DNA from 4 places in the Kocuria turfanensis genome. Region 3 is predicted to be linked to each of the others. Evidence: riboswitches for the same ligand, from Rfam matches in the RefSeq annotation. Region 3 holds a riboswitch; each other region holds the start of a gene.
The links. A riboswitch is a leader RNA that binds a small molecule or an ion and turns the genes downstream of it on or off. The one in region 3 is predicted to bind cyclic di-AMP.

Region 1: it holds a riboswitch for cyclic di-AMP, as region 3 does, so the genes downstream of both, AYX06_RS20510 (NlpC/P60 family protein) here and AYX06_RS18420 (C40 family peptidase) in region 3, are expected to answer to the same signal.
Region 2: it holds a riboswitch for cyclic di-AMP, as region 3 does, so the genes downstream of both, AYX06_RS09650 (C40 family peptidase) here and AYX06_RS18420 (C40 family peptidase) in region 3, are expected to answer to the same signal.
Region 4: it holds a riboswitch for cyclic di-AMP, as region 3 does, so the genes downstream of both, AYX06_RS14940 (C40 family peptidase) here and AYX06_RS18420 (C40 family peptidase) in region 3, are expected to answer to the same signal.

The regions. Positions count from the first base shown of each region.
Region 1 covers NZ_CP014480.1:2,482,934-2,490,040, forward strand. Annotated here, with positions in the region: gene AYX06_RS11505 (SDR family oxidoreductase) at 1-180, shown strand, start outside; gene AYX06_RS11510 (2-hydroxyacid dehydrogenase) at 277-1,236, opposite strand; gene AYX06_RS11515 (pyridoxal phosphate-dependent aminotransferase) at 1,233-2,432, opposite strand; gene AYX06_RS11520 (ATP-binding protein) at 2,661-4,457, shown strand; gene AYX06_RS20510 (NlpC/P60 family protein) at 4,533-5,033, opposite strand; cyclic di-AMP (ydaO/yuaA leader) riboswitch at 5,039-5,224, opposite strand; gene AYX06_RS11530 (IS256 family transposase) at 5,658-6,905, shown strand; gene AYX06_RS11535 (hypothetical protein) at 6,924-7,107, opposite strand, start outside.
Region 2 covers NZ_CP014480.1:2,077,156-2,084,262, forward strand. Annotated here, with positions in the region: gene AYX06_RS20465 (hypothetical protein) at 1-299, opposite strand, end outside; gene AYX06_RS09625 (NADH-quinone oxidoreductase subunit A) at 290-634, opposite strand; gene AYX06_RS09630 (DUF305 domain-containing protein) at 738-1,310, opposite strand; gene AYX06_RS09635 (DUF305 domain-containing protein) at 1,657-2,193, opposite strand; gene AYX06_RS09640 (four-helix bundle copper-binding protein) at 2,329-2,739, opposite strand; gene gnd (phosphogluconate dehydrogenase (NAD(+)-dependent, decarboxylating)) at 3,209-4,147, shown strand; cyclic di-AMP (ydaO/yuaA leader) riboswitch at 5,033-5,201, shown strand; gene AYX06_RS09650 (C40 family peptidase) at 5,208-5,849, shown strand; gene AYX06_RS09655 (DUF305 domain-containing protein) at 6,167-6,868, shown strand.
Region 3 covers NZ_CP014482.1:117,017-124,123, forward strand. Annotated here, with positions in the region: gene AYX06_RS18415 (hypothetical protein) at 392-670, shown strand; gene AYX06_RS20805 (hypothetical protein) at 667-795, shown strand; gene AYX06_RS20025 (hypothetical protein) at 911-1,075, shown strand; cyclic di-AMP (ydaO/yuaA leader) riboswitch at 1,656-1,811, shown strand; gene AYX06_RS18420 (C40 family peptidase) at 1,817-2,476, shown strand; gene AYX06_RS18425 (DUF3105 domain-containing protein) at 3,213-3,860, shown strand; gene AYX06_RS18430 (DUF305 domain-containing protein) at 3,857-4,540, shown strand; gene AYX06_RS18435 (cytochrome c oxidase assembly protein) at 4,827-5,792, shown strand; gene AYX06_RS18440 (heparan-alpha-glucosaminide N-acetyltransferase domain-containing protein) at 6,265-7,107, shown strand, end outside.
Region 4 covers NZ_CP014480.1:3,253,137-3,260,243, forward strand. Annotated here, with positions in the region: gene serC (phosphoserine transaminase) at 1-739, opposite strand, end outside; gene AYX06_RS14935 (metal-dependent transcriptional regulator) at 947-1,636, shown strand; cyclic di-AMP (ydaO/yuaA leader) riboswitch at 1,975-2,164, shown strand; gene AYX06_RS14940 (C40 family peptidase) at 2,170-2,835, shown strand; gene AYX06_RS14945 (C40 family peptidase) at 3,139-4,092, shown strand; gene AYX06_RS14950 (hypothetical protein) at 4,306-4,572, shown strand; gene AYX06_RS20890 (DUF4031 domain-containing protein) at 4,490-5,872, opposite strand; tRNA gene AYX06_RS14960 (tRNA-Arg) at 5,937-6,012, shown strand; gene AYX06_RS14965 (hypothetical protein) at 6,068-6,739, opposite strand; gene AYX06_RS14970 (NHL repeat-containing protein) at 6,912-7,107, shown strand, end outside.

The DNA.
Region 1 (7,107 bases), on a different contig from region 3:
CCCGAGGTGCGCGACATGGCGGAGCTGGCCCGTGCCGTCGCCCGGCGCCGAGGAGGGCGCCGGAAGGTCGTCCGGGTGCCGGTGTCCGTCACCGCCCTCGGCAACGGAGGCCTCCTGCCCCGAGGGGACTTCACGACCGCCCCGACCCGGTTCGAGGACTGGCTCCGCACCACCTCGTGAGGCATGGCCGCCCGCGTCACCGCCGAGGCCGACCTGCCGCCGGGGGCGTGGCACCGGAGTCACATGCCTCTCGAGGCGGAGCCGGTGCTCCCGCCGCTAGCAGATCGGTGTGGGCGGGCGTTGCCCGCCGAGCACGGCGAGCACGTTCTCGGCAGCGAGCACCGCCATCGCGGTGCGCGTCTCCACGGTGGCGGAGCCCAGGTGCGGCACCAGCACCACGTTGTCGAGCTCCAGCAGCTCGGGGTGCACCTGGGGCTCGTGCTCGAAGACGTCCAGTCCGGCCCCCGCGATCCGGCCCTCGCGCAGCGCGGCCGCGAGCGCTGCCTCGTCCACGATCGGCCCGCGCGCGGTGTTGACGAGGTACGCCGAGTCCTTCATCGCCGCCAGCTGCTCGGCGCCGATCAGGTGGTGCGTGGCGGGACCGTAGGGACAGTGCAGCGACACGACGTCGGAGACGGCCAGCAGCTCGTCGAGGCCGACCCGCCGGGCGCCCAGCTCGGCGGCGATCCCGGGATCGATCTCGCGGCGCGACTGGTAGACGATCTCCATGCCGAAGGCCCTGGCCCGGCGCGCGGTCGCCTGGCCGATGCCGCCCATGCCGACGACGCCGAGGGTCTTGCCCTGCAGGCTGCTGCCGAGCAGGAAGAACATGCCCCACTTCCAGGCCTGGCCGGAGCGGATGAGCCGTTCCCCCTCGCCGAGCCGGCGGGTCGCCATGAGGATGAGGCCGAGCGCGATGTCGGCGGTGGCCTCCGTGAGCACCCCGGGGGTGTTGGTGGCCACGACGCCGCGTTCGCTGCAGGCCGGCACGTCGATGTTGTCGTAGCCGACGGCGACGTTCGCGACCACTTGCAGCTGCGGGCCGGCGGCGTCGAGCAGCTCGGCGTCGATGCGCTCGGTGAGCAGGCTCACGACGGCATCGGCGCCGGCCACTCGCCGCAGCAGCTCCTCACGGCCGATCGACTCCGGGCCCGGCCAGGCGTCGACCTCGTGCTCGGGGCGGAGCTTCTCGATGGCGGCGTCGGGCACCCGTCCCGTGACGACGACCCGGCTCATGCCGTCTCGATCCACTCGCGCAGGCGGCCCAGACCATCGCGGATGTCGGCGACGTCGATGCCCGAGTAGGCGAGCCGGATGTACTGCCGCTCCTCGCCGGGCTGGCGTCGGCCGAAGTGCTCGCGCGTGCAGAAGGAGACGCCGGTCTGCTGCAGGGCCGCCGTGGCGAAGTCGCCGACCTCGGTGCAGCCCATGCGCTCCATGGCGGCGGTGACGTCGGGGAAGAGGTAGAACGTCGAGTGCGGGACGGCCACGTGCATGCCGGGGGTGGCGTTCACAAGCTCGCAGGCGGCGTCCCGGCGCTCGCGCAGGGTGTCGAGCATCTGCTGCACGGGTGCCTGGGGGCCGCGGAGCGCTTCGATGCCGGCCCACTGCACGTAGTGCGTGGTGCACGACTCGTCGTTGGTGTTGAGGGTGCTGAGCACCTTGGCGATCTCGGGCGGCGCGACGGCGCAGCCGAGGCGCGAGCCGGTCATGGCGAACTTCTTGCTGAACGTGTAGAGGATGACGGTGCGCTCGGCCATGCCGGGCAGCGACGCGATCGAGTTCGAGACCCCCTCGTAGCGCGTCTCGAAGTAGGCCTCGTCGGACAGCACCCACAGATTGTGCTGCTGGGCCAGCTGCGCGACGGCCTCGCGCTCGGCCGCCGTGGACTCGGCCGAGATGGGGTTCTGCAGGTCGTTGTAGATGATGGCGACCGTGTTCGGGGTGATCGCGGCGCGCACCTGGTCGAGGTCGATCGCGAATCCGCTCTCCGTGGGGAGGTAGCGGTACGGCACCGCCGTGCCGCCGAGGTACTCGATCTGCGACTCGTAGATCGGGAAGCCGGGGTTCGGGTAGAGCACCTCCTGGCCGGGGTTCATGACCGCCTGCAGGAACTTCGTGATGACGGGCTTTCCGCCGGTCATCACGACGACGTTGTCCGGGGTGAGGCTGATGCCGCGACGTGAGCCGATGTCCTCGGCGAGAGCCTCACGCAGCTCCGGGATGCCGGGGCCGGGGCAGTAGCCCGTGTAGCCGTCGGCGATGGCCCGGTTCATGGCCTCGACGATGTGCGGGGCCGTCGGGATGTTGATGTCGCCGAGGTGGAAGGGGTACACACGGTTCCCCTGTGCCTTCCAGGCGGCCGCGGCCTGGGCGACGCTGAAGGCGGTTTCGGTGCCCAGCCGTTCGAGCCGGTGCGCGAGTTGCCGCATGCTGTTCCACTCCTCGTCGAGTTGGCGATCGATCCACTGCTGGATCTGCACTGAGCATACGACTCATATATCAGTCTGGGAAGAGCGGCTTCAGGATGATGTCCTACATGGAGACAACGAGCGCCGAGCGACCTAAAGGTTCATTCAGGTGCTCACTCTGTCATTCGCTCCTCATTCAGGCACAATGAGTGAGTGACAAGTGAATGAAAGAACGAGTGAGGGAGTTCCGTGAGCGAAACACGCGAGGTCGTCGCCGATCTCCGTCGTCGCGGAGCCGAGCCCACGCAAGTGGAGGTCAAAGCGGCGGCGGGAGGAATGCCGAAATCCCTCAAGGAGACTCTAAGTGCCTTCAGTAACGGGGAGGGAGGCATCGTTCTCCTCGGACTGAGTGAGGACGAGGACTTCACGCCTGTGGCGTCGTTCGACGCCGATGCCATCCGGGATGCTGCGGCAGGCATGGCGGCGGACTCCATGACACCCGCGGTGCGGTGCGAGATCGCCATCGAGCCGTTCGAAGGAGCCCGCATCGTCCGGATCGACGTCCCGGAGATGAATTCCGGCGAGAAGCCGTGCTACGTGACGGCCCGGGGTGTCTACGGAGGTTCTTACCTCCGCGTGGGCGACGGTGATCGGAAACTGACCCAGTACGAGGTCACTCAGCTTCTCGCCAACCAGGGCCAACCCACCGATGATCAGCAGCCGGTCAGGGAGGCCGCACTCGCTGACCTCGACCCCCAAGCGGTCTCCGCGCTGCTCACCCGCGTGCGGGAGCGCTCCCCTCGGGCCTTCGCCGGAGTGTCCGACGACGTCGCTCTCACCCGCCTGGGCGTACTGGTGCGGGACGGTGAGAACCTCGTTCCGTCACTGGCGGGCCTGCTGTGCCTGGGCATCTACCCGCAGCAGTTCTTCCCGCAGCTCAACGTCACCTTCGTGGCGCTGCCGGGAACCACCATGGGCGAAACCACCCAGGACGGACGACGGTTTCTCGACAACCAGACCGTCGACGGTCCGCTGCCGGTCATAGTGCAGGACGCAGTGGCCGCGGTGGAGCGCAATATGCTGCGTGGCGCCGTCATCCAGGGGGCTGGACGGTCGGACCGATACGAGTACCCGCTCGAAGCCGTGCGCGAGCTCGTGGTCAACGCCCTGATGCACCGGGACTACGGCCCCTTGGCCAGGGGGACCCAAGTGCAGATCGAGCTCTATGCAGATCGGCTCGTCGTCAAGAACCCGGGTTCGCTTTACGGCGGCGTCGAGGTCGGAGGGCTCGGCGCGGATGAGATCACGTCCTCGCGCAACGGTCTGCTTGCTCGTCTGCTCTCCGACGTCGAACTCCCGGGCCGGGGCGAGGTGGTCTGCGAGAACAGGGGGTCGGGCATTCCCCGGATCATGGCGACGCTGCGCGCTGCAGGCATGACCCCGCCCGAGTTCGAGGCCACGCTGAGCCACGTCAAGGTCACCGTTCCCCGGCATGCCCTTCTCGACACCGACACCGTGGAATGGATCGCCTCCCTTGGCGTCACCGGCCTCACCGATGCCCAGCACATGGCCCTGGCGATGCTCCACCACGGCACCGAGGTGTCCAACGAGCGGTTGCGCAGTTGGGGACTCGACAGCCGGGAAGCCACCGCGGCACTCACTGACCTCGTGGACAGGGGGCTTGCCGAGCGTTCTGGCGGGAGACGTTATGCCCGGTATCAGCTCTCACCGGACGTCGCGCTGTCTTCCCGAGTGGCCGGATCCGATGTCGACCCATCGAGCCCACTCGAAAGATCGGCGCCTCGACCCGGCGGGACGATCGTCCTGGACGAAGACTTGGAGTCCGTGTTGCGTGCTGTGGGTGCGGAGGGCCTGGATGCCACGCGACCGGTGGCCGCCCACCTGGGATGGACCTACAGCCGGACGCTGAGCCGGATCAACGAGCTCATCGGCCGTGGCATGCTCGAGGCTACGGCTCCTCCCACCAGTCGCAAGCGCCGGTACAGGGTCACGGCTGAAGGTGTCCGACGCCTCTCGGTGTCCTGAGGCGCCCCGTAACGAGACTCGGGTGTGCGGTTCCCGTCGGGACGGGAACCGCACACCCGAATCCTGCGTGGAGTGTCAGCGCACGCGGAGGTAGACGGGACCCGAGCCGACGTTGACGGTCTGGATGACCGTCTGGTTGCCGTTCCAGCCGCCGTGGACGGCCTTGCCGCCGCCGATGTACACGGCGATGTGGGCGAAGCCCATGCCCCCGTTGGCGTAGTAGACCAGGTCACCGGGCTGGGCCTGGGCGGCGGAGACCCGGTGGCCGAGGTTCAGGTAGGAGACCGGCCACCCGTGGTGGTGGATCCCGGCCGCGCGCAGGGACTTGGTGACCAGGGAGGTGCAGTCCTGGCCCACGCCGACCTGGTTCCTGGCCGCGGCGGCGATGGTCGCGGCCTTGCCCGACTGGGACTGGATGCTGACGAGCTGCTGGGGGGCTGCGGCCGGGGCGGCCTGGGCCGGGGCCACGCTGCCGAGCGCCATGGCACCGGCGGCGACCGCCAGGGTCGCCGTGCGTCCCAGCGGGAACGAGCGCTGGGCGCGGTGGCGGGGCGTGCGGGAGTGGAAGATGGGCATGAGTGATGTCCTCCCTTTTGCCTGCGAGGTGAGCTGTCGGATGCGGGTGGGAGACACCCGGTCGCAGGGTGGAGGCCCTGGCGACTTAACCCCTAGGTCCCGGGGGAGGGACCGTTCGTGGTTCCCCCGCTTCTGCCGAGCGATGTGTTCAGGGGGCCCCGGGCACCGGCAGAATTCGGCGATGTGCATGGGGGTACCGATCAGTGGGGGGATCGGCACGGAGAGAACACTAATCGAAAAGTAACGAGAAAGTCTCGTTTTGATCACGGGCGTGTCTCGGAATCTGTTGCGATTTGGCTGTGGGCACCTGCGCCCACGGCTGGCTCGCCCGGCGAGGGGTGGCGGCGGAGATCCCCAGGAGGCTCATCTCGAGACGAAGGTGGTCTTGACCTGCGGCTCTGCCCAGCTCATGCCGACGGGTAGGTACGTTCCTGTCCTGGGGCGGGAGGTCCCTCGGCGACACCCATGTCATGGCGCAAGAATTCGCGGGAAAAGCTTCCCGAAGTTGAGCCCCCGATAGTGGTGTAGCGCGGTGGTCCTGCTCGTCGTTCCGGACGAGGGCGCGGCCACCGTGAGATCTTTCGAGTTCACCTCTCACAGCACCCTCGAAAGGACATCATCACGATGACCGCTCCTCACATTGTCGACCCTGTCGGCCTGCTCGGCGAAGCCCTGTCCGAAGCGTCCCCGGATCTGATGCGGTCCCTGCTGCAGACGGTGATCAACGCGCTGCTCTCCGCCGACGCCGAGGCGGTGGTCGGCGCCGAATGGGGCCGACCCGCTCCCGAGCGGGTGACCCAGCGCAACGGCTACCGGCACCGCGACCTCGACACCCGCATCGGCACTATCGACGTCGCCGTCCCGAAGCTGCGCACCGGCACCTACTTCCCCGACTGGTTGCTCCAGCGGCGCAAACGGGCCGAGTCCGCCCTCATCACGGTCGTGGCCGACTGCTACCTGGCCGGGGTCTCGACCCGCCGGATGGACAAGCTGGTGAAGACCCTGGGGATCAACAGCCTGTCGAAGTCCCAGGTCTCCCGGATGGCCGGTGATCTCGACGAGCACGTGGAGTCCTTCCGCCACCGGCCCCTGGACGAGGCCGGTCCTTTCACGTTCGTGGCCGCCGACGCGCTGACCATGAAGGTCCGCGAAGGCGGGCGCGTAGTGAACGCGGTCGTGCTGCTGGCCACCGGGGTCAACGGCGACGGCCACCGCGAGGTCCTGGGCATGCGGGTGGCCACGGCCGAGACCGGGGCGGCCTGGAACGAGTTCTTCGCCGACCTCGTGGCCCGCGGCCTGGGCGGGGTCCGCCTGGTCACCTCCGACGCCCACGCCGGGCTCAAGGACGCGATCGCCGCGAATCTGCCCGGGGCCACCTGGCAGCGGTGCCGCACCCACTACGCGGCCAATCTCATGTCGATCTGCCCGAAGAGCATGTGGCCGGCCGTGAAGGCGATGCTGCATTCGGCCTACGACCAGCCCGACGCCACCGCCGTGCACGCCCAGTTCGACCGCCTCATCGACTACGTCGCCGAGAAGCTCCCGGCGGTGGCCGAGCATCTGGGGCAGGCCCGGGAGGACATCCTCGCCTTCACGAGCTTCCCCAAGGACGTCTGGGCCCAGATCTGGTCCAACAACCCCGCCGAACGGCTGAACAAGGAGATCCGGCGGCGGACCGACGCAGTCGGGATCTTCCCCAACCGAGCAGCCATCGTCCGCCTCGTCGGCGCCGTGCTGGCCGAACAGACCGACGAGTGGGCCGAAGGCCGCCGCTACCTCGGCCTGGAGGTACTCACCCGATGCCGGCTCACCACCGTCGACGTCACCGGAAGCGAGGTGAATCCCGACCCCCTGACCGCACTGACAGCCTGATCCCCGTACGAAGGATCGTTACACCACTCCCGGGGGCTTGACCGCCTGAGCGCTGAGCTTGGTGAACCATCGGCCCGACTTGATGTCATCCGGGCTGAGCCCCTTGACGAAATCTCGCAGCTTGGCTCGTTCGTCCTCGACGACCTTCCGGTCGGCATCATTCGCGTCGTCGGTGTCGATACCGTCAATCGGAGCCTTGGCC
Region 2 (7,107 bases), on a different contig from region 3:
AGGAGCGCTGCGGCGTCGTCGAGGGCTGGTCCCACCCCTCCCGGCGAGGTGATGTCGGCGCGGACGCGAGGACCGGGCATCTGCTCCCAGAGCCGGTCCACGAGCTCCGAGAGCTCGGGGCCGGGGACACCGCACACGGCGAGCACGTCCGCGTCGGCCGGTGTTGAGGCCGGCCGCCACCCGCGGCGGAGCAGCTGCTGCTCCAGTTCCATGCGCGCGTCCCAGTGTCCCGGGACCTCGACGACGAGGACCTGCGCGGCCCGAACCGCGAAGCGGGCGAGGAGTTCGTTCAGGCCCATCGGAAGGCTCCTTCCCGCCAGGCCCAGGCCACGGCGACGAGCAGGCCCCCGAGGAACAGGAACATCTCCACGACCGCGGAGATCCCCTTCTCGATCACGACCACCGCCCACGGGTACATGAAGAGCATCTCGACGTCGAAGGCCAGGAACACGATCGAGGCGAGGTACCAGCGGGCGTGGAACCGGGACAGCGCGTGCTCCTGGGGCATCCACCCGGACTGAGCGGGCAGCACCGTCAGCGGGTCGGCCGTGATCACTGCTGTGCGGTGCAGCGCGTAGAGGAGAACGACGACCGACATCGCCACCAGGGCCATGGCCACGATTCCGGAGTACACGACGGTCTCCCCTTTCGCGCGGTCGGAACATGGAAGTCTGTCGTTGATCGGTGGGGCCACCCTAACGGGCGGCCCCACCGATCGCGCCGTTTCAGCTCGGTGATCAGGCGCGGCCGGCGAGCCAGGTGCGGAAGTCCGCGACCTGGGCCTGCTGGGTGGTGATCCCCGAGGTGGCCGCCACGCGCAGCTGCGGGTGCACGGCGCGAGACTGCGGCTCGAGGAACTCGATGATCCCGCTGTTGTGGTGTGGAATCATCTTCTGCACGAAAGCGACATCGAAGTCCTCACCGGCCTCAGCGGCCGACAGCTCCTCGATCATCATCTGGGTCTCCTCCTCCAGGATCTTCATCTCCTCCTGGGCTTCTGCCGGGGCTTGGGCCATGGCCTCTTCAGGGGTCAGCCCGTACCACTCCTCCAACCAGGTGGTGAACTGGTCGATCTGGTGCTGCTGATTGGCGATGATGTTCTCCGCGTGGGTGCGGATGTCCGGGCTGGTTCCGCGCTCGAGCTCCAGCTGGGCCATCTCGATCGCGGCCCGGTGGTGCGGAATGATCTCGGCCAGGAACGTGATCTCCAGTTCCTCGCCCTCCAGCCCGGCCAGGGTCTCACCGAACTCGTAGGCGGTCGGGGAAGTCGGGTCCGGCTGGATCATCTCCGTCTGACTGTGGGAGGACACCGGGGCGGCCTCCCAGTGGGCGGATGCCGGCGCAGCGGCTCCGCCCAGCAACGCAGTGGCCACAGCGGCCGCGGAGGCGGCGGCCGCGGTACGGCGGCCTAATGAAATGTAGTGCATGGCAGATTCCCTCTCGGGCGATGAGCCGGTCCCTCGATACCAGCTCGGCGGATGCCGGGCGGTCTGTCACCGGGACCATGCGTGCACCGCGGTGAAGCAAACGCCAAGCAGTAGTGGGCGGTATGGGGGGAAGACGGAATCTGCCCCCGTGCAGCTCGTTCGTGCAGGGGCAGGCCCCGTCTTTTACCGGCAGATGGTGTAAATGGACATCGGCCGGTCAGCGGGTCGATCAGGCGGTGGCGGCGGGGCGGCCGCCTTGGCGGTCGTACCACTCCTCGAGCCAGGTCTGCATCTGTGCGATCTCGCTCAGCTGGACCGTTTTGATGTTCTGGCACAGCTGCAGCAGGTCCTGGTGCTCGGCGCGGTCCAGGCAGGTCTCGGCCTCCCGGACCGCCGCCCAGTGGTGGCGGATCATCGACTGCATGAACCGGATCTCGTACTCGGCCCCGGTGAACTGGTCCAGCCGTTGCATCGAAGCCATGTCACCGGTGGACAGCTGGGGCTCATAGGTGATTCCGTACCACTCCTGCAGCCAGGTCTGCATCTGCTCGATCTCCTGGTTCTGGACCGTGATGATGTCCTCGCACATCGCGGCCAGCTCCGGGTGCACGGCCTTGTCCACGCACTCCTGAGCCATCACGACCGCCATGTAGTGGTGGTCGATCATGCTCTTCAGGAACTCCACCTCGAAGCTGGCGGCTTGCTCGTTGCCGGCCGGGGCATCGGCGAAGGCCGGGGCCGCCGTCGCCACCCCTGTGCCGGTCACCGCCCCGAGAGCCAGAACGGCCGACGCGGCCGCGGCAGGAACACGCCGCCGAAGGCGCCGTTTGCCCGAGATCACGCTCTGTTCTTTCAAGCCCATCCTCTTCCTTTCCTGCGTCAGGTCAGTGTTCGGCCCGTCTCAGCCCAGGGAGGAGATCAGGTCCGCGCAGGCGGCCTCGCAGCGGCGGCAGGCCTCGGCGCACACGCGGCAGTGCTCGTGCTCACCCGCGTGCTGGGCGCACTCGTCGCCGCAGGCCTTGCAGGCGGCCCGGCATGCCTCCAGGACGACCCGGGTGACCTCGGCGTTGTTGCCGGTCTGACGGGAGAGCACACGGCCGGTGGTCGCGCAGATGTCGGCGCAGTCCAGGTTCTTACGGATGCAGGTGCTCAGTTGCGCGACCATGTCCTCGGCCAGGCAGGCATCCGCGCAGGCGGTACAGGTCTGGGCGCACTCGAAACAGGCCTCGATGCACTCCGCCAACTTCTGCTGGTCGATGTCCCCCAGGTCCTTCGGGTAGGTCTCCAGCATCGAGCTCACGTGATGAGTCATGGTTCTGCTCCTTCTCTCATACTGCGGTTCGTGCGGTATATCGATCTGGTGCCGACGGATCTTGCGATCCACCATGTTTCCGACAGTAGCCTTATCAGCGTTGTATCTAAACGGTGATCAACTCCATGTCAGGGCGATGAGCGGGAATCTTCACGGAACCTTCAAGAAGGAGGTCCTGGAACCGTGGGGCCTTCCCTGGCGCGGCGGGCTAGTGAGCTTGTCGGCATGGAGCAGCGCCACGCACGTGGACGCACCCGTGCGGCTGGGCCCGTCCGGTACCGGTTCCGCACGTCGGGTGGCAGCCCCAGACGGGAGCGTGCGAACGTGGCGGACACCTGGAGATGCAGGGGAGGAAACTGTCCCTGTTGGCTAGATACAAGAGGGCTGTGTCTGTGCGGTTTTCCTCCGTGGGGTGACCCGGCCAGCTGATGTCCGCCTGAGCGGCGGAGGACCGAGAAGGGAGTACACCATGCAGGTGGGACTGGTAGGACTGGGCAAGATGGGCGGCAACATGGGTGAGCGGCTGCGCGAGGCCGGCCACACAGTGGTCGGCTACGACACCGACCCGGAGCTCTCCGACTCCGAGAGCCTCACCGCCATGGTGGAGCAGATCGGCACCCCGCCCCGGGTCGTGTGGGTCATGGTGCCGGACACGGTGGTGGACACCGTGATCGACGAGCTGGCCGGCGTGCTGGGCGAGGGCGACGTGATCATCGACGGCGGCAACTCCCGGTGGATCCACGACGCCCCCCGCGCCCGGAGACTGGCCGAACGGGGCATCGAGTACCTGGACTGCGGGGTCTCCGGCGGCGTGTGGGGGATCACCCAGGGATACGCCCTGATGGTCGGCGGGGACGAGGGCACCGTGGCCAAGGCGCAGCCGATCTTCGACTCGCTCAAACCCGCCGGCGAGTTTGGCTTCGTCCACGCCGGTGAGCACGGTGCGGGTCACTTCGCGAAGATGGTCCACAACGGCATCGAGTACGCGATCATGCAGGCCTACGCCGAGGGCTGGGAACTGCTCGAGGCCGCCGGTCACGTCCGCTCGGTACGGGAGACCTTCAACTCCTGGCGCGAGGGGTCGGTGATCAAGTCCTGGCTGCTGGACCTGGCGGTGAACGCGCTCAACGAGGACGAGCACCTGGACCGGCTCGCCGGCTACGCCGAGGACTCCGGCGAAGGCCGCTGGACGGTGGAGGCCGCTCTGGACCTCGCGGTCCCGGTGCCGGCCATCTCCAGCGCCCTCTTCGCCCGGTTCGCCTCCCGGCAGGACCAGGCCCCGGCGATGAAGATGATCGCGGCGATGCGCAACCAGTTCGGCGGCCACACGGTCCGCGACGTGGCCGCGGGCCCCGAGCACGTCGAGGCCGCACCCGGCGAGGAGCCGGCCCACCCCGCCGAGCAGTAGGTCCGACCGTCCCCGCCGCCAACGGCTCGGAAGCGGCCACCCTCACCCCTCTGCAAGGCCTGTGCGCCATGCCGATCCGCACGGTCACCACGGTCGGCACTGCTCCCGCCCGGTGCCGGCCTTGTCGAGGAACGCCTACGGGGCGAGGGGATCGCGGATCAACAGCCGGTGACCACGATCGAGGCAGCGGTGACGGCACCGCCCGGCGTCCCCAATCGGCCCCGGAATACTGATCGGCCCAGCCACGTGGCAGCCGGCAGCCCAGTGGATCCGCCGCTGACCATCCTGGCCTCACCAACGACAGCGAAGGACCCGCTTAATTACTCCCCTCGCAGCGGGCCATTGATCTACCGGTCCCATACATGGACCCGGATGAATTTGAAGATCTCGTGAAGAAAGCAGCTCTTCTCACCTGTTCGACACCCTTGGATATGAAGATTTCATGAAGGAAACAGTTCACTCCCCCAAGCAATGCTGGGCGGTTTCGTAAAAAAATCCGAGAACACCCTTGAGGGACGCTGAAGCTCCCCCGGGGGTTCACCTTCCCCCGCACCGGGCGCAGGCCGAAGGATTCCACGGGTAATGAGGGGCAGCGGATCCGAGCTCCCACCGCGCTCATCGGCGCGATACCGCAGGTCAGAGCCTCCCCGGGGCGGTCCCGATGAGTGGTGGCACGGGGAGGAAAGACAGCTAGCGGCGCCACCCCGCCGGAACGAATGTGCCCCAGGCGTGGTGGGCTACCGGCCGTTTTGCCGGCGACCGCGCGAGGCCGGCGCAAGCCTTTTCCCGGCACCACAGGGAATGTGACCTTTTCGTTATCTAGGCGCTAGTGTCCTCTGCGTGCCGTTGGCTGATCTCATCGGCTTCCCCGGGTGCTTCGCCGAATTCTGCCGGCAGCCGGGGTCCCCAATACAGAAATGACTTGGCAGAAGCGGGGGAACCATACCCGGTCCGCACCCGGACCTTGGGGTGAAGCCGCCGGAGCTGCAGGCTCGGCGGCCGGGTGCCTCCCACCCGAACCCGACAGCTCACCTCGTAGGCAAAAGGAGGACCCTCATTCATGGCTTTCTTCACGCGTAGCTCTGCCCGCCACCGCGCCCAGACCCCCTCGCACCTGGTGCGCACCACGACCCTGGCCGCCGCTGTCGGCGCGGCGGTGATCGGCTCCGTCGCCCCCGCTCAGGCCTATGCCGAAGCCCCCGCCACGTCCGGCACCGCATACTCGACCCCCGCGACCTCCCCGGCTCCGGCCGCTTCCCAGGCCCCCGTCACCGTGCAGGCGGCGAGCCTGCCGGCCGCTGGGGCGGCCACCTCGAGTCTGTCCCCCCAGTCCTCGGACATTTCCGAGATCTCCGCCACCTCCGCTGCGGCCGGCGGCATTGTCGGCACCGCGATGCAGGGCGTCGGTACCGGCTACGTCTGGGGCGGCACGGACTTCGGCGCCTGGGACTGCTCCGGTTTCACCCAGTGGGTCTACGCCCAGCAGGGCATCGACCTCCCCCGCACCAGCCAGCAGCAGTGGGCGGCCGGCACCCCGACCACTGACCCGCAGCCCGGCGACCTCGTCGTCCAGAACGGCGGGGCCCACATCGGGATCTACCTCGGTGGCGGCAAGATGATCTCCGCGCTGAACCCCACCCAGGGCACCTTCGTGCACAGCGTGAATGCCATGCCGACGGTCGGCTACGTCACTTTCCGCTGAGCCAACCCGCCGCCCGCCACGAATGCCGCCCGTGGCGGGCGGCGGGTGTGCCCCCACCTGATCAGCATCCAGGATCGGTCGGTCAGAACCTGAGATGCCTGCATCAGGCCACCGCCGGGGAACACCCCGATTCGGCCCCCTGATGGGCCCGCTCTTGAAGGTTCAGTGAAGATCTACCGCCCAGCCCTCCCAGCCCGGAGAAAGCAACCACGGCGGGGTTACCGTGGACGGATCGGCCCGCCTCGACCCGAGGCTGAGCAGAGCAAACACCACGATGTGCAGGCCCAGCACGGGCTGCTGCGAAGGAGAGGTTCGTCATGACGTCGACGATCAAGCACCTGGCCGCCGGGACGGCCCTGGCGCTGGCCCTCAGCGGTGCCGGGGCGACCGCGGCGGTCGCGTCCCCGACGCACCAGCCTGCCTCCGCCTCCGCACAGACGGGCGCTGAGCGGCACATGAACCACGACCGCCATTTCGCCGTGATGATGGTCCCCCACCACCAGGGTGCCACCGACATGGCCGAGCTGGCCCTGCAGAAGTCCGAGCGTCCCGAGATCCGTGACCTGGCGGAGAAGATCATCGAGGCCCAGACCGAGGAGATCCAGCAGCTGGAAGCAGCGGCCCAGCGGCTGGCCGCCGAGAACACCCCGGGACACCACCACCACCACGGCCACGGCCACGGCCACGGCCACCACCACGGCCACGGGCACCACGGCCACGGCCATGGCGGCCATGGTCAGAGCATGAATGCCGACATGCAGGGCGCCATGATGGGCGAAATGGACGGCATGGACGGCATGAGCCTGGAAGAGCTGGCGAAACTGTCCGGGGATGATTTCGACAAGGCCTTCCTCGAAGAGATGATCGCCCACCACCAGATGGCTCTCGAGATGGCCGAGATGGAGCTGCAGATGGGCACCGACCCAGAGCTGCGAGCCATGGCGGAGAAGATGATCGAGGACCAGCAGGCGGAGATCGAGCTCATGCAGGGCTGGTTGGAGGAGTGGTTCGCGGCCTGATCCAGGACCACGAACTGAGCCCCCACCGGCTGGAACGGGCCGACACCGGGACGTCATGATCCCCGTCGACCCGTTCCAGCCAGTCCAGTGCGGTGATCCCCGACGCGGCACCCGATGGGCGCGCGCCCTTCGCACAGTCAGCAGCACCCCAAACGGTCACCGACCAACCGCAGGTTCGCCAGCGCCGCGTCCTCTTGCCTCAGGACACGGACCCCCTCGCCTGGGGTCTTGCTCCTCCA
Region 3 (7,107 bases):
CCGGAAGAACAGCCCGTACAGCTACCAGAGGGCAAGTTATGGGGAATCTTCACGCCATCTTGAGGAAAACTATACAAACGACTTCGAAGTCAAAGCGGGAATCCTACGCTGAGCAGGGGCCACACTGCCGTGGGTGTCCTGATGACGGGGGGTCACTTCACCCCGTGTTGGCGGGTGAGTCCATCACCGGTCACGGCGACGACGGAAAGACACCGCAACGAGAGCCCCGCAGACCGCGACATCAGGCCCTGGGAGCACGGTTGCTCCCAGCGGGAACCCGGCTTCCTCCGCTACTGTCGAGGACGACACCTCCCGGCGCCGCGGCGCGGCCTGAGCCTGACGCGGGGCTGTCCGGTGAGCCTGCCCGAGTACCCTGAGGAGCACGACCGCCGTGGAGACCGACCGGCTCAGATCGCTGTCCCCGCACGGATCCGCGGCACCACCGGCCGGACCCGACAACTTGCAGTGCTCCCGCAAGGGCTGCGGCGCGGACGCTGCGTGGCGGATCCGCTGGAACAACCCGCGCATCCACACCCCACACCACCGCAAGAGCTGGCTGGCGTGCCCCGACCACCGCGAGAACCTCGAGAGGTTCCTCCGCGCCCAGGGCTTCTGGAAGGACACCGTCCCGCTCGGCCAAGGCGGGCCCGCCGGGCAGGACCGACCGTGAGCGACGACCGGTTCCAGCTCAGCGGGAAATGGCTCGACTTCTCTCTGTGGGCCGGCGCCGCCGCGGCGGTCTCCGTGGACCTGGCCGACTGGCAGATGGACCGCAACGACCACCCCCTCGGGTAGGAGGCGGTCATTTCGCAAGGGCATGGCAGGCGTCGCCACGGCGAGGCGGATATCTTGTTGGCGTCTCGAGCGGCCGATGCCGTTGCCCGCTCGCCCCGCCGGTTGGAGGCCCCCTGTGAAGCGCACCAGCACCGCCCTCGTCCTGGGGTGCGCCCTGGTCCTGCCCGGATATACCGGCAGTATCGAGGAAGCAGCAGACGAAGCATCCTCCGGATTTCCCGTTGCCGCAAACGGAATCAACGTCTTGGAGGCGGCCGTGTCGATGCCGTCTGAACACTGACCCCCGGGCGTGCCCCTAAGGCCATGCAGTCGAATCACCTGCCGGCGAACACATCGATTCCTGTCCTGCCCTTGAGCGTGCCCGTTCTTCCTCTACACGCTGAAGGCATGAAGATTCGATGAAGAAATGTGCTTCGTTCGGATGGCGGATGGCGGATTACGGCAGATATGAGTGCGCGCTGAATTTATCCTCCCGATATTCTCCGAAGCCACCGCCCGAGAGCCTCGATCGCTTTTCTTACCCTACGCGCGTAAACCGCCCACCGCAGCCACCGGCGGTCTCCCAGTGCTGACAGGCCGCCGCAGGCGTGCCGAGGGTGTGCATCTTCGGGCCCACCAGGGACTCTCCCCGGCCACGCCCCCGCTAACGGTGAACACCCTGACGTTCCCGCTCGAAACGAAGCTCCGCTGGGTCGGGAACACGGTGCTGAGCACCCTCGGCAACCAAGGCGACCACCCGATCAGCGGCCGTGACCAAAACGTGACATTAGGGGGTGGGCCCTGTATCGTCCTCCGCGTGCCGAGAGCTGATCTTCTTGGCGCCCCCGTGGCACATCGCCGAGTTCTGCCGGTGCCCGGGGTTCCTGAAGAGAAATCGCTTGGCAGAAGCGGGGGAACCATTACCGGTCCCGGTGTACCGGGGCCTTGGGGTTAAGCCGTGCAGAGCGCGTGCGTTCTGCGGCCGGGTGTCTCCCACCCGCATCCGACAGCTCACCTCGTAGGCAAAGGGAGGAATCCACCCATGTCGCTTTTCACGCAGAACACTGCCCGCCACCGCGCCGAGACCTCCTCGCGCGCCGTGCGCACCACCACCGTCGTCGCCGCCGCCGGCGCAGCACTGGTGGGCTCCATCGCTCCGGCCCAGGCCTACGCCGAGATCCCCGCCGCCTCCGGGTCCTCCTATGCGGCTCCGGCCTCGGCGATGGCCGATCTGGCCTCCTACACCTACCAGGCCCCGGTCGCCGCGCAGCCCGCCGCCCCCGCCGACCAGGCCCCGGCCCCGCAGCAGAGCGCCGCCACCTCGAGCGTGAGCCCGCAGTCCACCGCCACCACCGAACTCGCCCCGGCCGCCGGCGGCATCGTGGGCACGGCCATGCAGGGTGTGGGCACCGGCTACGTCTGGGGCGGGACCTCCTTCGGGGCCTGGGACTGCTCCGGATTCACCGGCTGGGTCTACGCCCAGAACGGCATCGACATCCCCCGCACCAGCTCCCAGCAGATCGCCGCGGCCACCCCGACCGCCACCCCGCAGCCCGGTGACCTGGTGTCCCAGAACGGTGGCAACCACATCGGCATCTACATCGGTGGCGGCAAGATGGTCTCTGCGTTGAACCCGACCCAGGGCACCTTCGTCCACTCCGTCAACGCCATGCCCGTCGACGGGTACTACACCTACCGCTGAGCCGGACTCGCTGCTGCGGTGCCCCACATGGTCACCGCAGCAGATCCCCGGACCGCTCTCACCCGGGGCCGGACCGCCTCTACCTCACGCGCACCTGCTGCGCCCTTCACCTGCTGCGGGAGTGCTCCTCTCCGAAAGCACCCCCGTCGGACATCGGTCGTTTCGGTGACACCGTCCGGGATCAGGCCTGCACTGGGGCGGTGAGTGATGCGCTGGGCGCGGCCTGAACCAGTTTCCGCGGCTAACCGGCCGACCACTTGAGTCCGGCGCCCGCGTCTCCACCGTCCAGACCCAGACCGATGTCCTCGTCGACTGCTCCCCGGGGGCGCCCACATCGGGGTCCATCCCGGCGGCGGCGAGGCCGTGCACGGCGGCCGGAACGGCCACCAGGCGGTCCTCGACAGCGTCAACGTCGGCTCCGGGCCGGTCCAGGTTTGCCTACGCTGAGCCGGTTCAGGCATCACATACTCCGGGTGCGTCCTCTTTGAACGACCAGCAAGGAGTGCGCACCCGGTCCTCACATCCCGCCCCAGGCCTGGATCTTCTGCGTCGTCGCCGTTAGCCACCGAGGACGCGCCTCTCCTGCGCTCGAGGATGCACACTCGCCGACATGTCCAGGAGTGGATGGTGGACGATCTTCCGAAGAAGGCCTTGCAGGAAAGGCTCAGCGCAGTGAGCTACTGTCCTGCCCGTTCATGAGGAGCAAGACCCTTTTTGGGCCTTTCAAGGAGGACGCATGGCTGGCGGTACGGACCCGGAGCGGGCGCGGCAGCAACGTGCTGCGCTGCTGGATCAGCACTGGGCGGCCGATGCCCGGGCCACCCGCAGGCGGCGGCTCCTGGCGGGCGCGGGCGCGGTGACGGCTGTCGCGGCGGTCGGGGCCCTGGTGACGGTGGCGGTGATCAACGATCCCCCGCCCCAGGCGCGGGAGGACATCGAGATCGCCGGGCTGCAGACCTACGAGGGCCTCGGCAACTCCCACGTGGAGACCGCGGTGGACTACGAGCAGTCCCCCCCGGTGGGCGGGGACCACGCCAGTGACTGGCTCAACTGCGGGGTCTACACCGAGCCGGTGCCCGAGGAGAACGCCGTGCACGCCTTGGAGCACGGGGCCGTGTGGGCCGCCTACGACCCCTCCGCCCTGTCCGAGGACCAGGTGGCTGAGTTACGCCAGGCCGTCCCGGACACCTACGTGGTGCTCTCCCCCTACGAGGACCTGGGCGCCCCCATCATGATCTCGGCGTGGGGGGCTCAGGTCGCCCTGGACTCCCCGGAAGATGAGCGCCTGGAGCAGTTCGTGACCAAGTACTGGCAGTCCCCCGACGCCCCGGAGCCCGGGGCATCCTGCACCGGCGGCATCGATGCCCCCAGCCGGGTCGCATGAGCACCAGCACCACCGGCGCCGCCTCCAGGAGCTCGGCAGGGCACCGGGGACGGTGGGTCCTGCTGGTGCTGGCGGCCGTGCTGTTGGTGGCGGCCGGCTGGGCGGTGGGGCAGCTGAGCGCTCCGACGTCGTCCACCCCGGCGGAGGGCAGCCCGGAAGCCGGGTTCGCCCGCGACATGCAAACCCATCACCTGCAGGCGGTGGAAATGAGTTCCTTGGTCCGTGACCGTACGGAAGACCCGGAGATCCGCCGGTTGGCATACGACATCTCCCGCACCCAGCAACAACAGGCCGGGCAGATGTACGGCTGGCTCTCCGTGTGGGGATTGCCCCAGGCCTCATCCCAACCGGCCATGGCCTGGATGGACGACGGCGACCAGAACCACACATCCATGCCCGGCATGGACTCCACGAGCCCTGGTCCGGACGCGCGAATGCCGGGCATGGCCACCGCCGAGCAGCTGGCCGAGCTGGAGGACGCCCAAGGCCAGGAGGCCGAACGGCTCTACCTCGAGTTGATGATCCCCCACCACCAAGCCGGAGCAGCCATGGCCCAAGCCATCCTGGAGCACACTGACAACCCCGTGGTGACCTCTCTGGCGCAATCGATCGCCACCAGCCAGACCTCGGAGATCAAGTACATGGAGGACCTGTTGGAGAAGCGCCGCAACCCATCATGATCTCCGTTCGCACGCCAGGATCAGCACCCGTGGCCGGGTCCGCGCAAAAGCTGACGGGCCCAGACGTGAACCGGTTCCCATGCTCGGCCCAGCTGTGCGCCGGGGACCGGAATCCACCGGGGCTCTTCGGCCCCGATCCCCAATATCGCGGGCAGGTCCGGGGAGAGGCCGGCGTGGCAGGCCCGTCCCTCCTGGACCGGTCCTGGGCTCAGGGCCCGATCCGGACCTCGGGACCGTTCTGTGGCATGCAAAAATGTCCTCATGGCAGTCGATGCTTTCCGTGACCATGGTTGACCGCAACATGGCCGGGCCGGTCTGGGTCCCGTCCGAGCCGCCGAGCTTGGAGAACTTCCTGGCCCCCACGTTGCAACCAATTCCACTCATCCCGGCCATCGCGCTGGTGCTGGCTGTGTTGTATTTGGTCGGAGCGGCCCGGCTGTGGAGGGCACGCCGGCGGTGGCCGGTGTGGCGGACCCTGTGCTTCTTCGCCGGGTGCGCGGTCACAGCGGTCATCATGGGCGCGGGAATTGAAGGCTACGGGTTGCGCATGTTCTCCGTGTTCATGTTCCAGCAGCTGACTTTGATGATGTTCGTTCCCGCGCTGCTGGTCCTGGGCAGCCCGGGCACTTTGCTGCTGCGGGCTGCACCCCATCGCGGGCCCGGCGCCGTGGTGCTGCGCCTGGCCCTGTGGGGGTTGCGTTCGAGGTGGGGCAGGCTCGCCATCCATCCTGCCTTCTTGGTTCCGTTGTTCCTGGTCAGTTTCTACGGGGTGTATCTCAGCGGACTTGACGACCGGTTGCTGCCCACCTGGTACGGCCACATCGGGCTGGAACTGCTGTTCTTGGCCTCCGGGATCCTGTTCACGATCCCGTTGCTGTCGGCCGACCCGTTGCCGGCCAAACAAACCTACGGCAGTCGCTTGGCCGACATCGTCCCCGAGATGCCGTTGCACGCCTTCTTCGGCGTCATCGTCATGATGGCTCCGCTACCCGTCGTGGAGTTTTTCGCCACCCCGCCAGGCAGCTGGAACCTTGACCCGATGGCCGACCAGGTCCTGGCCGGCTCGTTGGCCTGGTCCTACGGTGAATTGCCGTCCGTGCTGATTCTGCTGTTCATCATGAGCCAGTGGCACCGCGAGGATGCGCGCAACGCCGCCCGCGAAGAGGCCGAGGCCGCCGTCAGAGGCACCCCGGATTTGGATGCTTACAACGCCTACCTGGATCAGTTGCAGCAGCGCACCGAGGACCGCTAACCCCTATGTGGACCGGCTGACGTCACCGGAAGCCGGCTGGGACGGCCAGGGACGCCGACACGACCCGCCGCCCCCAACCGTTCCCAGGTGCGTGGCCTGCCGGTGGCCTGCAGGGTCCTATGGGACCAGGAGAGGCCGTCCAGGGTGTGGAAGACCCGGGCGCCGACCATCTCGGCCAGTTCTCGGCCTGGTGCACATCCGTGGTGCTGATGGTGGCGGACCTGGAGACGACCGTTCGCAGGCCCGCATGGCGCGCCCGGAGACGCGGCAGCGGACACAGCCAGGGCACAGGGAAAGGATAAGCCCGGGACAGTCCGCCCTGGTCAAATGGGGGTGGAGGGGCCTGGAGTGCCCGGACCGGTGGGCGGGGGCCCGCCGGTACATCCGAGAGAAGGAGCCCACCAGCATGGTCAGCATCCACCACCCGACCTCGGGGACGCGGGGGCCAACTGGGGACTCAGGTCTCCCGCTGGTGAAAAAATCCCGGCTGGTGGGCGTCGATGCCGCCCGGGGTCTGGCTCTGGTCGGGATGTTCTCCATCCACATCTTGCCGGCCTGGGACCCCGAGACCTACGAGGTCACCTTGCAGTGGCAGCTGTTCGCCGGCCGGGCCGCGGCCCTGTTCGCGCTGCTGGCCGGGGTCGGGCTGGCGTTCTCCACCGGCGGACGCACAGCCCACCGGGGCCGGACGATGACCGCCGACCGGGTGGGGCTGCTCATCCGGGCCGTGCTGATCACTGTGCTGGGCCTGCTCGTGAACCAGGTCATGCCGGAGGACCCGCCCGCCTACAACATCTTGACCTACTACGGGATGTTCTTCCTGCTGGCCATCCCCTTCCTGCACCTACCCGCACGGACCCTGTTCATCCTCGCCGGAGTGACCGCGGTGACCGCCCCGGTGCTGATGCAGACCCTGCGCGGCGTGCTGCCCGCGATGGAGGTCTACAATCCCACCATCACCGGGGTGCTCACCGACCCTGGCACGGTGCTCTCCCAACTGTTGTTCACCGGTACCTACCCTGCGGCCCCATACCTGACCTACCTGCTTGCCGGCGTAGCCATCGGCCGGCTCAACCTGCGGTCCCTGCACGTCCAGGTCCGGCTGCTCGGGGCGGGCCTGGTCCTGGCTCTGGCCGCGTGGTTGGTCTACTGGGTGCTGATCATGCAGGCCGGCGGCTTTGACCAGCTGATGAGCTCCACCCCGGGACTGAGCCAGGAGCAGATCGACGAGATCATCATCTGGGGCCCCGACCCCGTCCTGCCCGACACGTCGTGGTGGTGGCTGCTAATCCCCGGTCCGCACACCAACACCCCG
Region 4 (7,107 bases), on a different contig from region 3:
GCGAGTTCTCCAGGGCCGTGGTCAGCTTCAGGAAGTCGGGGACCCAGCGGCCGGAGGCGCCGATCCGCTCGATCCGCTCGATCGCGGCGGGGGAGAAGGCCCCCAGCCACAGCCCGCCGTCGGAGCCGAGGTTCTTCTGCGGGGAGAAGTAGTAGACGTCCGCCGCGGAGAGGTCCGCGGCCATGCCGCCCGCCGCCGAGGTGGCGTCGACCAGCACCAGCGCCTCGTCCGCGATGCCGGCGGGCCGCACCACGGGGGCGGCCACCCCGGTGGAGGTCTCGTTCTGGGGCCACGCGTAGACGTCCACGCCGTCCTCCGCCCGCGGCTCCGGCCGGGTGCCGGGCAGGGACTCCACCACCGAGGAGGCCTCCAGGAACGGCGCGGCGTCCGTGGCCTGGGCGAACTTGGCGCCGAACTCGCCGAACACCAGGTGCTGGGCCTTGGCCTCGACCAGCCCGAAGACGGCGGCGTCCCAGAAGGCGGTGGCCCCGCCGAGGCCGAGCAGGACCTCGTGGCCCTCGGGCAGACGGAGGAACTGCGCCAGGCCCTCGCGCACCGAGCCCACGAGCCGCCGGACCGGTGCCTGCCGGTGGGAGGTCCCGAGCAGCCCCGCCCCGGCCCGGGCGACGGCGTCGACCTGCTCCGGGCGGACCTTGGAGGGCCCGGCGCCGAACCGGCCGTCGGCGGGGAGCAGGTGCTGGGGGATGGTGACGTGTGCGGACAACGGGTGCTCCCTCATGACGGACGTGCGGCGGGCGGCGGACGCGGCGGCCGTGCAGGGGCGTGCACGGCCGGGCCCCGGCCCATTCTGCCCCACCCGGGCCCGGTCCCCGCCGCCGTGGCCCGGTCCCCGCCGCGGCAGGGGCACGCGGACTAAGCTCGTGCGGGAAGACCGGACCGGGCGGGATCCCCGGGGACGGACGGCCGGACGAAGGATGACTGAGGCATGAGCGATCTGATCGACACCACGGAGATGTACCTGCGGACCGTGCTCGAGCTCGAGGAGGAGGGCATCACGCCCATGCGGGCGCGCATCGTCGAGCGCCTCGACCACTCCGGGCCGACCGTCTCGCAGACGGTGTCCCGGATGGAGCGCGACGGGCTGCTGACGGTGGGAGCCGACCGCTCCCTGGTGCTCACCGAGCTGGGCCGGGAACGGGCGGTGCAGGTGATGCGCAAGCACCGTCTGGCGGAGCGGCTGCTGGCCGACGTCATCGGACTGGACCTGGCGCAGGTCCACGACGAGGCGTGCCGCTGGGAGCACGTGATGAGCGAGCAGGTCGAGCGGCGGCTGGTGGACCTGCTGCACAGCCCCCGCTACTCCCCGTACGGCACGCCGATCCCGGGCCTGGCCGCACTGGGCGTCGGGGACAGCCCCTCGGCGGCGGGGCACCCCTCCCTGCTGGAGGCCGCCCGCGCGGACCCGGAGGGGACGCACACCGTGGCGCTGCTGCCGGAGGTGGTGCAGGCCGACGCCGCGCTGCTGGGCGTGCTGAGCGACGTGGGCGTGCTGACCGGGGCCGTGGTCCGGGCCCGCGTGGAGGGTCAGCGGGTGCGGATCGAGGTCGCCGACACCGGCCGGTCCGCGGAGATCGACCTGCGCACGGCCGGGGCCATCCGGGTCCTCGCCGCCTGAGCGCCCGCCGGGCCGTGCCCGCGTCCGGGGCACGTCGCGGCGCCCGGCGCGAGACCCGACCATCATTGTGGGGACGTTCACAAGGCACTTTCGGCCAGTCCGGCCGGATCGGAGCCCGTCAGCGGTGAACGACCTGGTGAGCGGCCGGATCCGAGGCGTCCGGACCCTCGCTCCACCGTGCGCCGCCGCCACGCACTGATAGTCGGAAACGACACAATCCGCGGGTTTCCATACCCTTCGAGATGCAATTCCGTGATCCGTCGTGATCAAAACGTGACACTTCCGTAACCGGTCATGTATTGTTCAACGCGTGCTGATCACTGGTCGGATCGGCATCCTCGTGCACATCGCCGAATTCTGCCGGTGCCCGGGGCCGATGCACAGAAACTGCTTGGCAGAAGCGGGGGAACCATTTCCGGTCCCGGTGATCCGGGGCCTTGGGGTTAAGTCGCCGGAGCGCATGCGCTCCGCGGCCGGGTGTCTCCCACCCGAATCCGACAGCTCACCTCGTAGGCAAAGGGAGGAACACACCCATGGCTATTTTCAAGCAGAACACTGCCCGCCACCGCGCCGAGACCTCCTCGAACGCCGTGCGCAACACCACGATCGCCGCCGCAGCCGGCGCCGCGATCGTCGGCTCCATCGCCCCGGCCCAGGCCTACGCCGAGGTCCCCGCGGCCTCCGGCGCCGCCTACTCGGCCCCGGCCCCGGCCCCGGCCGCCGCCTCGCTGGCCTCCTACACCTACCAGGCCCCCGTCGCCGCGCAGCCCGCGGCCCCGGCCTACCAGGCCCCGGCCCCGCAGCCGGCGGTCTCCACCGCGAGCGTGGCCCCGCAGGCCAACGCCACGACCGAGATCCCCGCGGCCGCCGGCGGCATCGTGGGCGCCGCCCACCAGGGCATCGGCTCCGGCTACGTCTACGGCGGCACCGCCTTCGGCGCCTGGGACTGCTCCGGCTTCACCCAGTGGGTCTTCGCCCAGAACGGCATCGACCTGCCCCGCACCACGTGGGACCAGTTCGCCGCCGGCACCCCCGTGGCCAACCCGCAGCCCGGCGACCTCGTCTCCCAGAACGGTGGCGGCCACGTGGGCATCTACATCGGCGGCGGCAAGATGATCTCGGCGCTGAACCCGACGCAGGGCACCCAGATCCACTCCGTCAACGCCATGCAGCTCGACGGCTACTACCGGATCGGCTGATCCGGCTCGCCTCCCGCGGTGATCCCAGGGTCGCTGCGGGAGGCACCCGGTCCGTCCCGGACCGCCGCGACCCGCACTCCCGGGTCCGCCCCGCACCCCCCGTCTTCCCGGGCTCGGTGCGCCCCGTCCCCCCCCGGACACCCCCTCCTCCGTTCGCCCGCCGTGCGCGGCCCTCCGCATCCGGAGCGCCGCGCTGCCGGAGATCGCATCACCCCGCGCGCCCTCGTGCGGGGTGATCCGTGCTGTCACCGCAGTCTCCCGGCAGGTTCGCCCGGCCCTCCAGAAAGCCTGCTGAATCCCCCCATGACTCGTGATCTGAACTCCTCGACCGGCGTCGGCTCCCTCCTCACCGGCAGGGCCCGCACCGTGGCCGCCGTCGCCGCCTTCTCCGGCCTGGCGCTGGCCACCACCGTCTCCGCGCACGAGGCCCCGGCCCAGGAGGCCGCCGCCGACGCCCCGCTGTCCGCCGTGGCCGCCGCGACCCCGTCCGCCGCCCCCACCGTCTCCCTGGCGCCGGCCGCCCACGTGACGAAGGCCCAGAAGGCGTCCGAGAAGAAGGCCGAGAAGAAGGCGGAGCCCAAGGCCCGCGCGACGGTCGAGCAGAGGACCGGGACGCCGGCCGCCCAGGCCGCTCCCGTCCTGCAGGCTGCTCCCGCCGCGCCCTCCGTGGTGCAGGCCACCCCGGCGCCGAAGCCGGCCGCCCAGGCCGCTCCCGTCCTCCAGCCGGCTCCCGCCGCGCCCTCCGTGGTGCGGACCACCCCGGCGCCGAAGCCGGTGGCCGCACCGACGACTGCCCCGGCCCCGCAGCCGGCCGCTCCCGCCGTCCAGGCCGCCCCGAAGCCGGCCCCGGCGCCGAAGCCCGCACCGAAGCCCGCCGTGCAGGCGGCCCCGGCGGCCGAGCGCACCGTCACGCCGCAGAGCTCCGCCTCCGGCAAGGGCGCCACCATCTCCTCGGCCGCCCTGGGCCAGCTCGGCGTCGGCCAGGACTGCACCGCCCTGGTCACCAACGCCCTGCGCGCCGCCGGCATCAACCACCACGGCTGGCCGGCCTCCTACCTGAGCCTCGGCACGCAGGTCTCCGCGGGCCAGGCCCAGCCCGGCGACCTCGTCTACTACGCCGACGGCGGCATGGGCATGGCCCACATCGGCGTCTACATCGGCGGCGGCAAGGCCGTGCACGGCGGCTGGAACGGCGGCACCACGGTCGTCGACAGCGTCAACGTGGGCTCCGGCCCGGTCTACGTCCGCGTGCGCTGACCGCACGCGAGAGCATCGGTTCGGGTGCGCGGTCCCTGGTCGGCCAGACAGGTTCCGCGCACCCGCTGCTCGTCCGGGCGGCCATCGGCCGCCCGCCCGCCGTTCCGGTGGCACGCCGCCGGCCCACCGCTGCCGTGCCACGCCGCCGGCGGACCGCCCGGACGCCCCGGCCGGGGCCCGGCCCGAGCCTCCCGGCGCCGATAGACTGGACCCATGGCCACCGACTTCAGCCGCAACGCCCGCACGAGCCTGGACCGTGAGTACGCCTACATGGCCTACGGCATGATCGGCGGGGCCGTGCCCGGGATCGTGGTCGGCTTCGTGGTCGCCGCGTTCGTCGGCCACGCCGCCATGTGGCTGTCCGTCTTCGGCGGCATCGGCATCGTGCTGGGCCTGCTCACCGGGATCCTGCTCCACCGGCGCCACCGCGCCGCGGGCGAGCCGCACGAGCCCCAGGGGAGCCCAGCAGCGCGGGAATGACGTGCTCCCGGAGCAGCGGCGCCAGGTCTGCCGGCAGCGCGGCGGGCGAGACGTCGTCCAGCGGCTGCCAGCGCAGCTCCTCGATCTCCGCGCGGGCCTCCGGGCGCCCGGTGAGGGGCGCGGTGAACACCGTGGAGCGCACCCACGTGGCGGCCTCGTTCGCGGCGGGGGCCTCGAACTCTCCCAGCAGGCGGAGCTGCCCGGGGTCCAGCACCAGCCCGACCTCCTCGGCCGTCTCCCGCACGGCCGCCTCGGCGGGGGACTCGCCCGGGTCGAGCTTGCCGCCCACCAGCATGAAGCGGTCCGTGCCCCGCTTGCGCACCGTGAGCAGCGCGCCGTCGTCGTCGCGCAGGCACACCGCCGTGATCGTGAGGACCTCCACGTCGGCGGGGGAGCCCCGGCCCGCGGCGGTGCGCAGCTGCTCGATCTCGCCCTCCAGGTTCCGGGCGGCGCGCGCTCCCCAGCGCCGCTGCGCGGCCGGCGTGCGGTAGACCGGCTGCCGGCGCCAGAGTCCCTCGAGCACCCGAAGCCGCCCGGCGGCGAAGTCGGCGTCGGGCACGTGCGCGTACTCCCGGCGCACGGCGGCGGCGTAGGCCGCGTACGCGTCCGGCGCCGACCCCAGCACGGCGAGGTCCGCGTCCAGCAGGAGCGCCCCGGGCAGGTCCCCGGGGGCGGCCGCGTGGTCGAGGGTGAGCAGGACCAGGCGCTGGACCTCGGCGACCACGTCCGGGGCCAGACCGGCCGCGGTCAGGCGCTCCCGGGCCAGCTCGGCGGAGTCCCGCTCGTCCTGCCCGGGCCTGCCGGCGTAGACGGCGTCGTGGAACCACGCGCCCAGCAGGAGGGCGTCGTGCTGCTCCCGGTCCAGCCCGGCCCCGGCGACCAGCTCCTCGAGGGCCTCGAGGACGGCCAGCAGGTGCGAGCGGCCGTGGTAGTGCCGGTGGGGCTCCCCCCACCGCTCGACGAGCTCCGCGCCGATCCGCGGCAGGCCGGGGAACCGGCCGTCCCACCGCCGGCGCAGCACCCGGCCGATCCGCTCCGGGCGCGCCCGGGCGGGCACGCGCAGACCGCTGCGCAGCAGCACCCGCGTGAGCTCACGGCCCTCGACCGGCCGGGCGCCCGCGGCCACCGCCGCGTCGTAGAGGCTTCCCCGCACGTCGTAGTGGTCCCGGTCGAACGCCCGCCGGGGCACGCCCAGCCGGTGCGCGAAGGCGTGCAGCTCCTCGTAGGAGGAGTCGGAGACCAGGTGCGAGAAGTGCGTCCCGTGGGCGGGCCACAGCGGCGGATCGATGTAGACGGGCATGCGACCGATCCTAGACGCGCACGGTTCGCGGGGTTCCCGGGCAGCACCTAGACTGTTCGGCGTCGCCCTCGTAGCTCAGGGGATAGAGCACGGCTCTCCTAAAGCCGGTGTCGTTGGTTCGAATCCAATCGGGGGCACCACCGGAACGCCCCGGACCGCACGGTCCGGGGCGTTCGGCTGCCCGGGGCCTGCCGCTCAGCGCGGCGGGTCCGCGGGGCGCTCCGGGTCGCCGGCCGGAGGCCGCGGCGCCCGGCGCCGCAGCGCCTCCACGGCCACCGCCACGGTGACCGCCAGCAGCAGCACCAGCAGCACCCAGCGCGCCACCACCAGGGCTGACGCCGTGGCCACGGCCGAGGCGTCGCCGGGGTCCGCGAGCGCGGCGTCGATCGCCGCGTTGCCCGCCAGGGAGACGGCCGCGAAGCCCAGCACGACCGCCGAGCGCAGCCACCGGCGAGCGCGCGAGGCCGTGTGGAGGGCGACGAGGAGCAGCCACGCCAGGCCCACGAAGAGCGGGGCCAGCAGCCCGGAGGAGCGGTGGACGGCCTCGTACTGGGCCCGTCCCTCGTCGCCGAGGGCGGCGGCGAGCCGTTGGGCGTGGGCCTGGTCGAACCCGCCGGGCATCCACTCGGGCAGGAGCAGGCCGTCCGCGACGGCCGCGCCGAACTGGGGGAGCACCCAGGCGTGCACGTACAGCCACAGCAGGGCGGAGACGCCCAGGGCCACCCCGACCACTAGCCCGGAGCTCGACCGGGCGGGCTCCGGGCGCAGCTCGCCGGGCCGCGCCTCGTGCAGCCGCGCCCCCCGCGGCGGTGCCGGAGCCGCCGCGCTGCCGTGCTTGCGTGCCTTCTGCGCCCGTGTCAGTCCCATGCCCCCATTATCCGGCCGGTGGCCGGGCGGGCGGTCCGGCTGTGCGTCCACCGCGGGGCGCCCGACCCAGGAGTAGGCTGGGGCCACCCGCACCGGTCCTCGTGACCCGCGGGAGAACGGTCCGGCCGACGACGACCGGGCGCGCGACGAGGACGACACGGAGGTGCCGGTCATGGAACTGTCCATCGGACTCCCGGACGGCCTGCTCATGCGGCTGACCGAGGGCAATGCGCTGAGGCTGTTCGAGAAGGACCACGAGACGGTGCGCCGCACGGTGGACTGCTCCGTGCTCGGCGGCGCCCCCATCACGGACCTGGTGTGGTCGCACAAGCTCTCGGCCGTGATCGTGGCGGTGCCGTCGCTGCACC